3 regions of the Exiguobacterium sp. AB2 genome follow, and region 3 is predicted to be linked to each of the others. Evidence: riboswitches for the same ligand, from Rfam matches in the RefSeq annotation. Region 3 holds a riboswitch; each other region holds the start of a gene.
The links. A riboswitch is a leader RNA that binds a small molecule or an ion and turns the genes downstream of it on or off. The one in region 3 is predicted to bind S-adenosylmethionine.

Region 1 (3,418 bases), on a different contig from region 3:
CCTTCCGCCTCGCAGAGCGTGATGAGTTGTCCACGGGCATAGACGAAGTCCGCCCGTTTCGCAATCTCGAAATCGGTCACCGAATCCCCGATGACGATCAACCGGTCATTGGAATCGACGATGCGGCGGGCGATCGTCGGTTTACAGCAACCGCAATCGTTTGTGCACTGATCGTCACACGCGTGTGGCCACGCGACGGTCACGGTCTCACCCGAGAAGTCGGCGACGTTACAGAAAATATGTTCGGAACCGACGAGGCCGTCTAAAATTGGTTGAACGAAGAAGTCCATCCCGCCGCTGACGACGTCAAAGTGCCATTCGTTTTGACGCACGTCGGCCAAAAAGGCAGTAAACCCAGAGCGTAACGCGATACGTTCCACCAAATAGTCTCGATATGCGGTACGCCCGCTACTCGGCAACAAGTTGAACAGTTGGCCGACGCCGGAGCGAATCGAGATGTCTTGGGCGAGGATCGCGTCTTTCAGCTCGACCCATTCGGGAGGAGCGAACGCCTTCATCAAGGCGATGATGTTGTCCTCGGCCGTGATGGTCCCGTCGAAATCGCAGAGGATATGGACCGTCATCGCGTCGTCCACGCTTTCAATGCCGTCTCGAGCTCGGTCGTCTGGCCGTCTCGTTGTCCGAGGACGTGCGCGATGGCCTGTTTGAACGCCCGGGCCCCGGCTGCGGCGCCGTCTGGGTGTCCGTGGATGCCGCCACCGGCATTGATGACGACATCGGTTCCGAAATCACGGATGATGTCGGGAACGAGCCCTGGATGAATCCCGGCTGACGGGACCGGGAGAATCGCTTTTCTTTCGCTCGGTTCCGCGCTTACATCGCGGATGAGGAGCGCCTCGTCACGCGGCGTCGCGAGCGATCCATACGGCGATGGAAAGAGCGTCAAGTCGGCACCGGCGAGTCGAGGAAGCTTCCCGAGTAGGAGTGCATGGCTGATTGAACCGGTCAAGGCGCCGGCGAACGCCGGGTGCGCTAAAATCGGCACGTTCACGTCCGGGTCTTTCGCCAGCTCACGCAAGGTATCGAGCCCGTATGTATAGACGTTGAAGAGGAGGGCCGTTGCCCCAGCGTCAATCAACCGTAGCGCTTGGTCACGTAACGTGAACACCGGTCCGCTTAGCGTGACGGCGTACAGGGCACGTTTTCCGGTCGCCTCGTAATGCTCGCCTAAGACGGTGCGGCCGATCTGCGCCCGCTCAAGTGAAGGGGTGAGCGGATTGTCATATAAAATCTCGTCGTCTTTGACGATATCGATGCCCCCGTCGAGCTGGTCACGGAGCTGTGCTTCTAAAAAGGTCAAGTCTCGGCCGATGACCCCTTTGAAGATGCTCATGACGAGTGGCCGGTCGTAGACGCCGAGTAGCTGACGGACGCCTTCTGTCCCGAACTTGGCGCCGGGAAACGTGTCGCGCAACGCTTCAGGTAAATCGAGGTCGACGAGCCGGACCGAGTCGTCGAGTGATAGCTTTCCGAACGTCGTCGTCAAGATGGATGAGAAGTCCGCACTGACGTTATGGAGCGGGTAGCGGATTTTGAAGCGGCTCGTCGTTTCCGTATGTGACGTCGAGACGACTTCGGCGCGATACGCTTGTAACTGTGCTTGTTCTAGGTGTGGTAAGTCTGTCCACGTGCCGACGGTCAACTCGAGCGCGATTTTCGCGGCGAGGTCGGCCACGCGGTCCGTACGGTTAATTTCATAAGTGGCGATGATGCCCATGTTCGTTCCTCCTTCCGGTCAAACAAAAAATGACCCCATGCCGAGGCAAGAGGTCATCATAAAAAATGAACTCTTATCTCTCAGCGTCTGCTGCAAGAATTAGCACCGTGCCCAATCGGGTCGGTTGCTGCGACATCATCGGGCTTGTCCCTCCGTCTGCTCTTGATAAGAATATGATTTGAAGTTGTGAAATTTAATTGAATTTTTGCACAGAATCGTCACAGCGTCAATTCCTTTTTTGAAAATTTTTTATTTTAGAAATTTGTTTCCATATATGCAAACAAAAAGTGACTCGATGCTCAAAAAAACAGCGTTGACAACCAGGGCGTCGACTCCGTAATATTCAGCTCATAGTCACACAAATCGAATAACACACTCTTATCGCGAGTTGGCAGAGGGAATTGGCCCGATGACGCCGCAGCAACCGACCAGTACGGCACGGTGCTACATCCACCAGACGAATGTCTGAAAGATGAGAGGAACAACCAATCTGGCTGTGCCTCTTTCTCGCGGAGAAAGGGGCTTTTTTTGTGGAAATCATCGAAAGGGGAAATAGACATGGCATATCAACCATTTACTGAACAGACGGTCGTCGACCACGTCCGGGCACTCGGACTGATTGAAGAAGGAGGGATCGCCCAATGCGATGAGATTGGGGACGGAAACTTGAACCTCGTCTTCCGCATCCGTCAAGGCGAACAGCGTCTTATCGTCAAACAAGCGCTCCCGTATGCGAAAGTCGTCGGGGAAAGTTGGCCGCTCACGCTTGAACGGGCCTGGATCGAGCAGCTCGCGTTGCGTCAGTTCGCAGAAGTCGTGCCACGTTTCGTGCCGAACGTGCTCGGGAGCGACCGGACGCTCGCGTACACGATTTTAGAGGACTTGTCCGATTATGAAATCGTCCGCACCGGTTACCTCGAAGGGAAGACGTATCCTGAACTGGCCCGTCACGTCGGTGAATTTTTAGGCGAGACGTTGTTCGCCACGTCCGACTACGCGGCCGGTCCAATCGAGAAGAAGCGGAAGGAACGGGAGTATTACAACCCGGAGCTGTGCGACATCACGGAAAAGCTCATTTTCACCGATCCGTATAAAGACGCCGAGTCGAACAATATCGAGGCGGCGCTGCGTCCTGACGTCGAACGCCTCTGGCATGACAAGGCGCTCAAAGTCGAGGTGGCGAAACTGAAAGTCGGATTCGTCACGAAACATGACGCCTTGCTTCATGGCGACTTACATACAGGAAGCATCTTTGCGACGACGCAGGAGACGAAAATCATCGATCCGGAGTTCGCATTCTACGGACCGTTCGGCTTCGACGTCGGACAGATTATCGCGCATTTGACGCTCGCCACGTTCCACGATCCGCTCAAGCGATTCGAACGGTTCACGGACGTCCTCACGGTGTGGGAGACGTTTGAGAAGACGTTCCGCCACAACTTCACGAACGCCGTCGAGCCGTTCGACACGGAAGGATATGTCGACGACTTGTTACAAACGATTTTCGCCGACACGGTCGGCTATGCCGGTTGCGAACTCATCCGCCGCGCCATCGGCCTCGCCGGCGTCGCAGACCTTGAGACGTTACCCGAAACGACACGTCTCGAGCGGAAACGCGATGCGCTCGCGCTCGGTACGGCGCTCATTAAAGAACGTCACGAAGTCGACTCGATTGACGGC
Region 2 (3,418 bases), on a different contig from region 3:
CTCGAGAGACATAAGCAAGGCGTCTATTGGCTCGAACGCATCAAGCACATGAGTCCGGTCTCACTCGGGTTTCTGTACTCGCTCCCGTTTATTCCGGTCAGCTTGATCACATACTTACTCGCGCTCATTCAAATGCCACTCCGTACGTTCATCATGGCGGCCGGGTTCGGCAAGTTGCTCGTCGTCTTGATTTTCTCTGTCATTGGCGACCAGTGGGAAGAGTTTATCCAAAGCCCGTTCCGATTATCGATGCTCGTCTTATTACTGATTGTCCTATGGGCCATCAGCCGTGGACTCGAAGAACTGCTTAAACGGCGTGCCTTCAGAAAACGGAACGAGCAGCTGAAACGTGAACTTGAAGCGAAACGACAAACGACCTTGTGAAGCGACTGCTTCACAAGGCCGTTTTCGTTAAGCGCGTTTTTTGAAACGCGGGAAGTTGAAGGCGATGGCCAATCCTCCGCAAATGAACAACAAGAACGGATAGAACATATACGGAACGAGCGCCGGTGACGCTGTGTTCGTCAGTTCGGCCGCAATGAGAAGCTGTGCCCCATAAGGCAACAGACCTTGGACCCCACACGAGAAGATATCGAGTACACTCGCTGACTTTTTACGTTCGATGTCATAATCGTCGGCGATGTTCGCGGCGAGCGGACCAGCCACGAGAATCGAAATCGTGTTGTTCGCCGTCGCGACGTTTGTCGCACTGACGAGCCCGGCGATGCTCCACTCCGCGCCGGCCCGTCTTTTAATTCGGGACGTGAGCGCGTCACGCAAGTACGTGAGTCCGCCGTTATGCGAGATGAGTCCGACGAGCCCACCCATGAGCAATGTCAGGAGTGAAATCTCGGCCATGCCCATCATGCCGTCCGCCATGGCGGTGACGTACGTGGTGACGGCTAGACTGCCGTCCAACAGACCGATGATGCCGGTCAGGGCGATGCCGCCGAGCAAGACGAGGATGACGTTCATTCCCGTCAAGGCGAGCACGATGACCGCAAGGTATGGAATCAGCTTATACCATTCAAACGCTGCCGGCTCGATGGTCGATTCACCGCTCGATAAGACGGCGAGCAAAATCGTTGTGATGACGGCTGCCGGCAAGACGATCCAAAAGTTAGTCCGGAACTTGTCGCGCATGTTCGTCCTTTGGGTGCGGACGGCTGCAATCGTCGTGTCCGAAATGAACGACAAGTTATCACCGAACATGGCACCGCCAACGACGGCCGCTGCTGCGATGGCGATATTGACGCCGCTCTCCTCATGGATGCCGAGGGCGATCGGCGCCAGTGCGGCAATCGTCCCGGTCGATGTGCCCATCGCCATTGAGATGAAGGCCGCGATGACGAACAGGCCGCTCAAGAGGAGCGAAGGCGGTAATAACGTCAATGCCGCATTGACGGTCGCATCAATCGCCCCGATTGCTTCGGCGACGCTTGAAAACGCGCCGGCGAGCAAGAAGATGAACACCATGATCAAGATGCTTGGGTTGCCGGCGCCTTGGGCGACACGTTCGACCGTCTGGGTGACGCTTCCTTTCGTCATCATCGCCGCGACGATGACGGCAATCAAGGCCGCAATCAAGACGGGAAATTTATAAAAATCGTCATAGTAGATGCCTGCCCCGATAAAGAAGACGAGGAAGACGAGTAAGGGCAAAAGCGCCCATTTGTTAGCTGTTGGTTGTTCCAATCGATTCACCTCATTCATAAAAATAAAAAGAGAGCCTTCTGAAAAAAGGCTCTCTCTACAAGAAACACTTTTTTCATCTTTCGAGCAGACCGCTCGCTGGATTTGGCACAGGTTACCCGCTGCCGAGACGTCATCGGGCCAGTCCCTCAGTCTCTCTTGATAAAAAAGTTGTGATATTTAGTTATAAGACACGTTCCCTAACGTACCTGTTTCAAATCTGCTTGTCAATAGCAAACCCCCACGCGATGCACGTGGGGGCGAGTCAGGACGTCAAAAAATTGTAATGGGCGACGCGGTTGCGTCCTGCGTACTTCCCGCCGACGTAAAGCGCTCGGTCGGCGTTGCGAATCGTATCGTCTAGTCGTTTGTCACCGAACGCTTGAATCGTATCGACGCCGATTGAGGCGGTCACTGGGATATCGATTCCGTCGACGTGGAATGGTTTGGTTTCGATTTGTTGACGGATGCGCTCGGCAATCTCGACGGCGGCTTCGACATCGCATCGGTTCAACAGCAAGATGAACTCCTCGCCGCCATAACGGGCTGCGAAATCATCGGTGCGGAGCACTTGGCGGATGCGGCGACCAAACTCTTGGAGCACGCTGTCTCCGACTTGATGACCGTGCGTGTCGTTGATTTTTTTGAAGAAGTCGATATCGAGCATTGCGACGGAAATCGGATACATCGAGCCGTCCGAGATTTGTTGAATCCCGTATTCATAAAAAGCCCGTGCATTGGCAAGCAACGTCAAGCTGTCCGTCCGGCTCTCGGTATAGAGGCGGTCGCGTTCATGACAACGACTGATCGTTCGATTGAACGATTTGAGCAGTTTGACAATCTCACGTTGAATGATGGGCGGATAGCCATAGACGTGCTCGCCGGTCATGACGAGCCACGTGCGGATGCCTTCGATTTCCTCGGAACGGACCGAGATGAAGCTATGATAGTCTTCATCGAACTCGTTCGATAACGGGGCGTCCCATTCAAAGCGCATCTCATACTCGACCGAAGCTTCGTTCGGATAGGTTGCATCGAGTAAATCAAAGACGACGTGGCGATCGATCGGCTGGCGCGTCTTTAAATCAAAGTAAAGTGTGCGGTCGAACAGTTTGAACTCGACGAACCCTTCGTCGTACTCGTTGAGTCGTTCACATTGACTGAGGAACACCTCAATCGCTTGCGCCTCGCTTTGTGACAACGACACGGCTTCTTTTGCCTCATCATATTGTTCAATCAACGATTTGAAGGCGTCTTGCCGACCTTTCTGGATGATGAGCCGCTTAATAAAGAAGGTGAGTGCGGCGGCGATACTGCTGACGACAAGCAAGTTCGTCTCACGGAAGAGCGAGGCTGCTAAAATGAAGACGAGACTGACGATATACGTGTAAAACGCGATGTTTAGAAAGTCGCGGACCGGGATATCGACACGGAACCACCAACCGACTTGATACTTTTGTACGACCGTGTTTAAGATGATGGCCACAATCAAGCCGGCAAGCGGCAGAAACGAATCTTGGGAATAAAAACCGAGACCGGTCACACCACCGAGTGCCAAGTAGACGCTGGCCGGGATGGCGATTTCCAAAAACGACGTGATGGCGTTCCACGGATACGTAAAACGGAACCGTCGAAGCGCGACGCGCGGTTTCAAGTTGACGAACTGGAAGACGAGTAGTCCAATCTGATTGACGAACAGCGCTGTCTCAAAATCAAAGAATAAAAA
Region 3 (3,418 bases):
CGTTCAGGCCGCGGCTTGACGAATGAAATCGTAGAGACGATCTCGAACATGAAAGAAGAACCGGCTTGGATGCTCGAGTTCCGTTTGAAATCACTCGAGCAGTTCCGCAAGATGCCGATGCCGACATGGGGCGGCGACTTGTCTGCACTTGATTTCGATGAGATCACGTACTACGTCAAACCGTCTGAGAAGACGGAACGTTCGTGGGACGAGGTACCGGAAGAAATCAAGACGACGTTTGATAAGCTCGGGATTCCAGAAGCAGAGCAAAAATATTTGGCAGGTGTCTCGGCTCAGTACGAGTCAGAGGTCGTCTACCACAGCATGCAAGAAGACTTTGAAGCGAAAGGTGTCATCTTTAAAGATACAGACACGGCGCTCAAAGAAGACGAAGCACTTTTCCGTGAGTACTTCGGCAAGTTGATTCCGCCGACGGACAACAAGTTCGCCGCGCTCAACTCGGCCGTCTGGTCTGGTGGCTCGTTCATCTACGTACCAAAAGGCGTGAAACTCGAGCAACCGCTCCAAGCGTATTTCCGCATCAACTCGGAAAACATGGGGCAGTTCGAGCGGACGCTCATCATCGTCGACGAAGGCGCATCGGTTCATTACGTCGAAGGATGTACGGCACCTGTCTACACGACGAACTCGCTCCACTCGGCGGTCGTTGAGATCTTCGTCAACAAAGACGCATACTGCCGCTATACGACGATCCAAAACTGGGCGAACAACGTCTACAACTTGGTCACGAAGCGTGCCATCTGTGAAGCGGGCGCGTCAATGGAATGGATTGATGGCAACATCGGTTCGAAATTGACGATGAAATACCCGGCCGTCATTCTAAAAGGTGAAGGTTCACGTGGGATGACGCTCTCGATCGCCCTCGGTGGTAAAGGCCAACACCAAGACGCCGGCGCGAAGATGATTCACCTCGCACCGAATACGTCGTCGTCCATCGTCTCGAAGTCGATCTCGAAACAAGGCGGAAAAGTCTCGTATCGCGGAATCGTCCATTTCGGACGTAAGGCGAAAGGTGCCCGCTCGAACATCGAGTGTGACACGCTCATCATGGACAACCAGTCGACGTCAGACACGATCCCGTATAACGAGATCTTGAACGACCAGGTGTCACTCGAGCACGAAGCGAAAGTCTCAAAAGTGTCAGAAGAGCAACTCTTCTACCTTATGAGCCGTGGGATCTCGGAAGAAGAAGCGACGGAAATGATCGTCATGGGCTTCATCGAGCCGTTCACGAAAGAATTGCCGATGGAATATGCTGTCGAAATGAACCGTCTCATCAAGTTCGAGATGGAAGGGTCGATTGGATAAGTAGATCAGATAAGGGTTATGTGGAGGCTTGATTTCTTTCAAGTCTTCACACAATCCTTTTTTATTTGTCGCTATTCTTTGGGAAAAGACTATATTGCATGCATGGAACAGGAATATTTGGTTTTTTTTAGAATTTATATTGACAAGTTGTGTGATAATTGTGATAATACAAAGTAATTTGATATGAATACTCTTATTAAGAGCAGGTGGAGGGAATTAGCCCTATGAAGCCCGGCAACCATCCGTACTGAATCGCCAGTACGGAAACGGTGCTAAATCTAACAGCTAACGCTGAGAGATGAGAGGAAATCGGAATTTTTCGGAATCCTTCTGTCTCGTCTATGAGTTCAGAAGGATTTTTTTTGCATTCTGCCTCTAACAGAGTTTCTATCAAAAAAACCTAAGGGGGAGTTTATTTTGAAAGGAAAGTTTTTGTTAAGTGCAGCGCTCGTCACAGGATTGACCGTCTCGTCGGCATTACCGGTTACATATGCGCATGATGAGCTAGGCGACATCAATATCGAGAAAGGAGAGCGGAACGCGGATGAAATCAGTTCGGTCACTGTGACCGAAGGAAGCAAGAACGTCAAATTTCTGCACGAGACGGCATCTGTGCCGTTAAAAGAGATTCGAGAAGGGGTGAAAAACAGCACGGCCGACGTCTATGCGCATAAAGGATTCGCTTACACGGGGACGCATACTGCCGGGGGTGGGAACGGTGGCGTTCGCGTGTTCGACTTAAAAGATCCGTCGAACCCGAAAGAAGTGGCCGTGTTCGCCGACCAAGACATCCCGGGTACGTGGCAAGAAAAAGTCATCGTCAAAACGGTCAACACGAAGTCGTTTAAAGGGGACTTGGCCGTCGTATCGGTACAGCAATTAAATTCGAAAGATCCGAACTCTAAAGGGGGCTTCCTCTTATACGATGTGACGAATCCATATGAGCCGAAGAAGTTAGGTTTCTATGAAGTCACGAAGAAAACGAGAGGGACACATGAGCTCTACTTGACGACGCAAGGGGATCGGGTATTGGTCTTGGCCTCAAGCCCTTACGCCGATTATTATTCTCATGGGAAAGAGAAAGACTTCCAACTCGTGGATGTCACAAACCCAGCTGAACCAAAGAAATTGTATGAGTTCGACCCACGTACTTTAGCGGAAGTTGACGGTAGCTTTGACGGCTACAATTGGAAAGCGCCGGACGGAAAGACACGACCGGTGTTCAACCATAGCGCGTATGCAGACGAGAACGGGAAAACCGCTTACCTTTCGTTCTGGGATCTCGGGACCATCATTTTGGACATTTCAAATCCAGAAAACGTGAAATACGAAGGGCGGACGGCTTTCGCATCGAACCAACAAGGTTCAGCCCACTCGGCTGCACTTGCAAAAGGCGGCACGGTCCTCATCGAAACGAGAGAAGTGTATGTTCCAGTCAAGCCGGGCTATGAACAGTCTTATGGTTACACACGAATTTTTGACATCAAAGATAAAACAAACCCGAAACTATTGAGCGAATTCAAAACCGATTTGACAGAAGATATTTCGGAGAATCCGGCTGAGCAAGTGACGTTTGGGAAGACGGTACACGATCCGAAAGTACTTGGAAACACGTTGTACTTGTCTCACTATGCAGGCGGCGTCCGTGCAGTAGACATCTCAAACCCGAGCAAGCCGGTGCAGATCGGAAAATACGTGCCTGCTGACGCGAACATTTGGGGCGTTTATGTCGACCGTAACTATGTTTTGGCATCGGACATGGGGACAGGGTTGAAGGTTCTACAGAAGAACAATAAGAGCGGAAATTAATCATGCTCAGTAAAATATGAGGTACGAATGACGAAAACCGACGAAGCTGCACTTCGTTGGTTTTTTGTATAATCAAACAAGGGGGTGCGAGTCCAATGAAGCGATTTCAGTTAGAGACCAAAACGTTAGTGGCATTCATGCACGACATTCATGTGCGGTGTCCGCAATGTGAACAACGTGCAGACATTGTGATGAAGGAGACGTTACGTCTCAGTTGTCTAGTTTGCGGGCTTGTGCGCACATACACGGGTATAGGATTCAGGATGGGTGGGGGCGCGTT

Region 1: linked by a shared signal. The riboswitch ahead of DI14_RS07030 (2,3-diketo-5-methylthiopentyl-1-phosphate enolase) and the one ahead of DI14_RS07325 (LVIVD repeat-containing protein) in region 3 are both predicted to bind S-adenosylmethionine.
Region 2: linked by a shared signal. The riboswitch ahead of DI14_RS01485 (Na+/H+ antiporter NhaC family protein) and the one ahead of DI14_RS07325 (LVIVD repeat-containing protein) in region 3 are both predicted to bind S-adenosylmethionine.

Annotation. Positions count from the first base shown of each region.
Region 1 is NZ_JNAA01000047.1:21,647-25,064, forward strand. It holds gene DI14_RS07025 (2-hydroxy-3-keto-5-methylthiopentenyl-1-phosphate phosphatase) at 1-584, opposite strand, end outside; gene DI14_RS07030 (2,3-diketo-5-methylthiopentyl-1-phosphate enolase) at 581-1,738, opposite strand; SAM riboswitch class I at 1,809-1,910, opposite strand; SAM riboswitch class I at 2,114-2,217, shown strand; gene mtnK (S-methyl-5-thioribose kinase) at 2,297-3,418, shown strand, end outside.
Region 2 is NZ_JNAA01000013.1:9,817-13,234, reverse strand. It holds gene DI14_RS01490 (TVP38/TMEM64 family protein) at 1-384, shown strand, start outside; gene DI14_RS01485 (Na+/H+ antiporter NhaC family protein) at 412-1,713, opposite strand; SAM riboswitch class I at 1,766-1,861, opposite strand; gene DI14_RS01480 (GGDEF domain-containing protein) at 1,958-3,418, opposite strand, start outside.
Region 3 is NZ_JNAA01000048.1:39,175-42,592, forward strand. It holds gene sufB (Fe-S cluster assembly protein SufB) at 1-1,329, shown strand, start outside; SAM riboswitch class I at 1,520-1,634, shown strand; gene DI14_RS07325 (LVIVD repeat-containing protein) at 1,747-3,138, shown strand.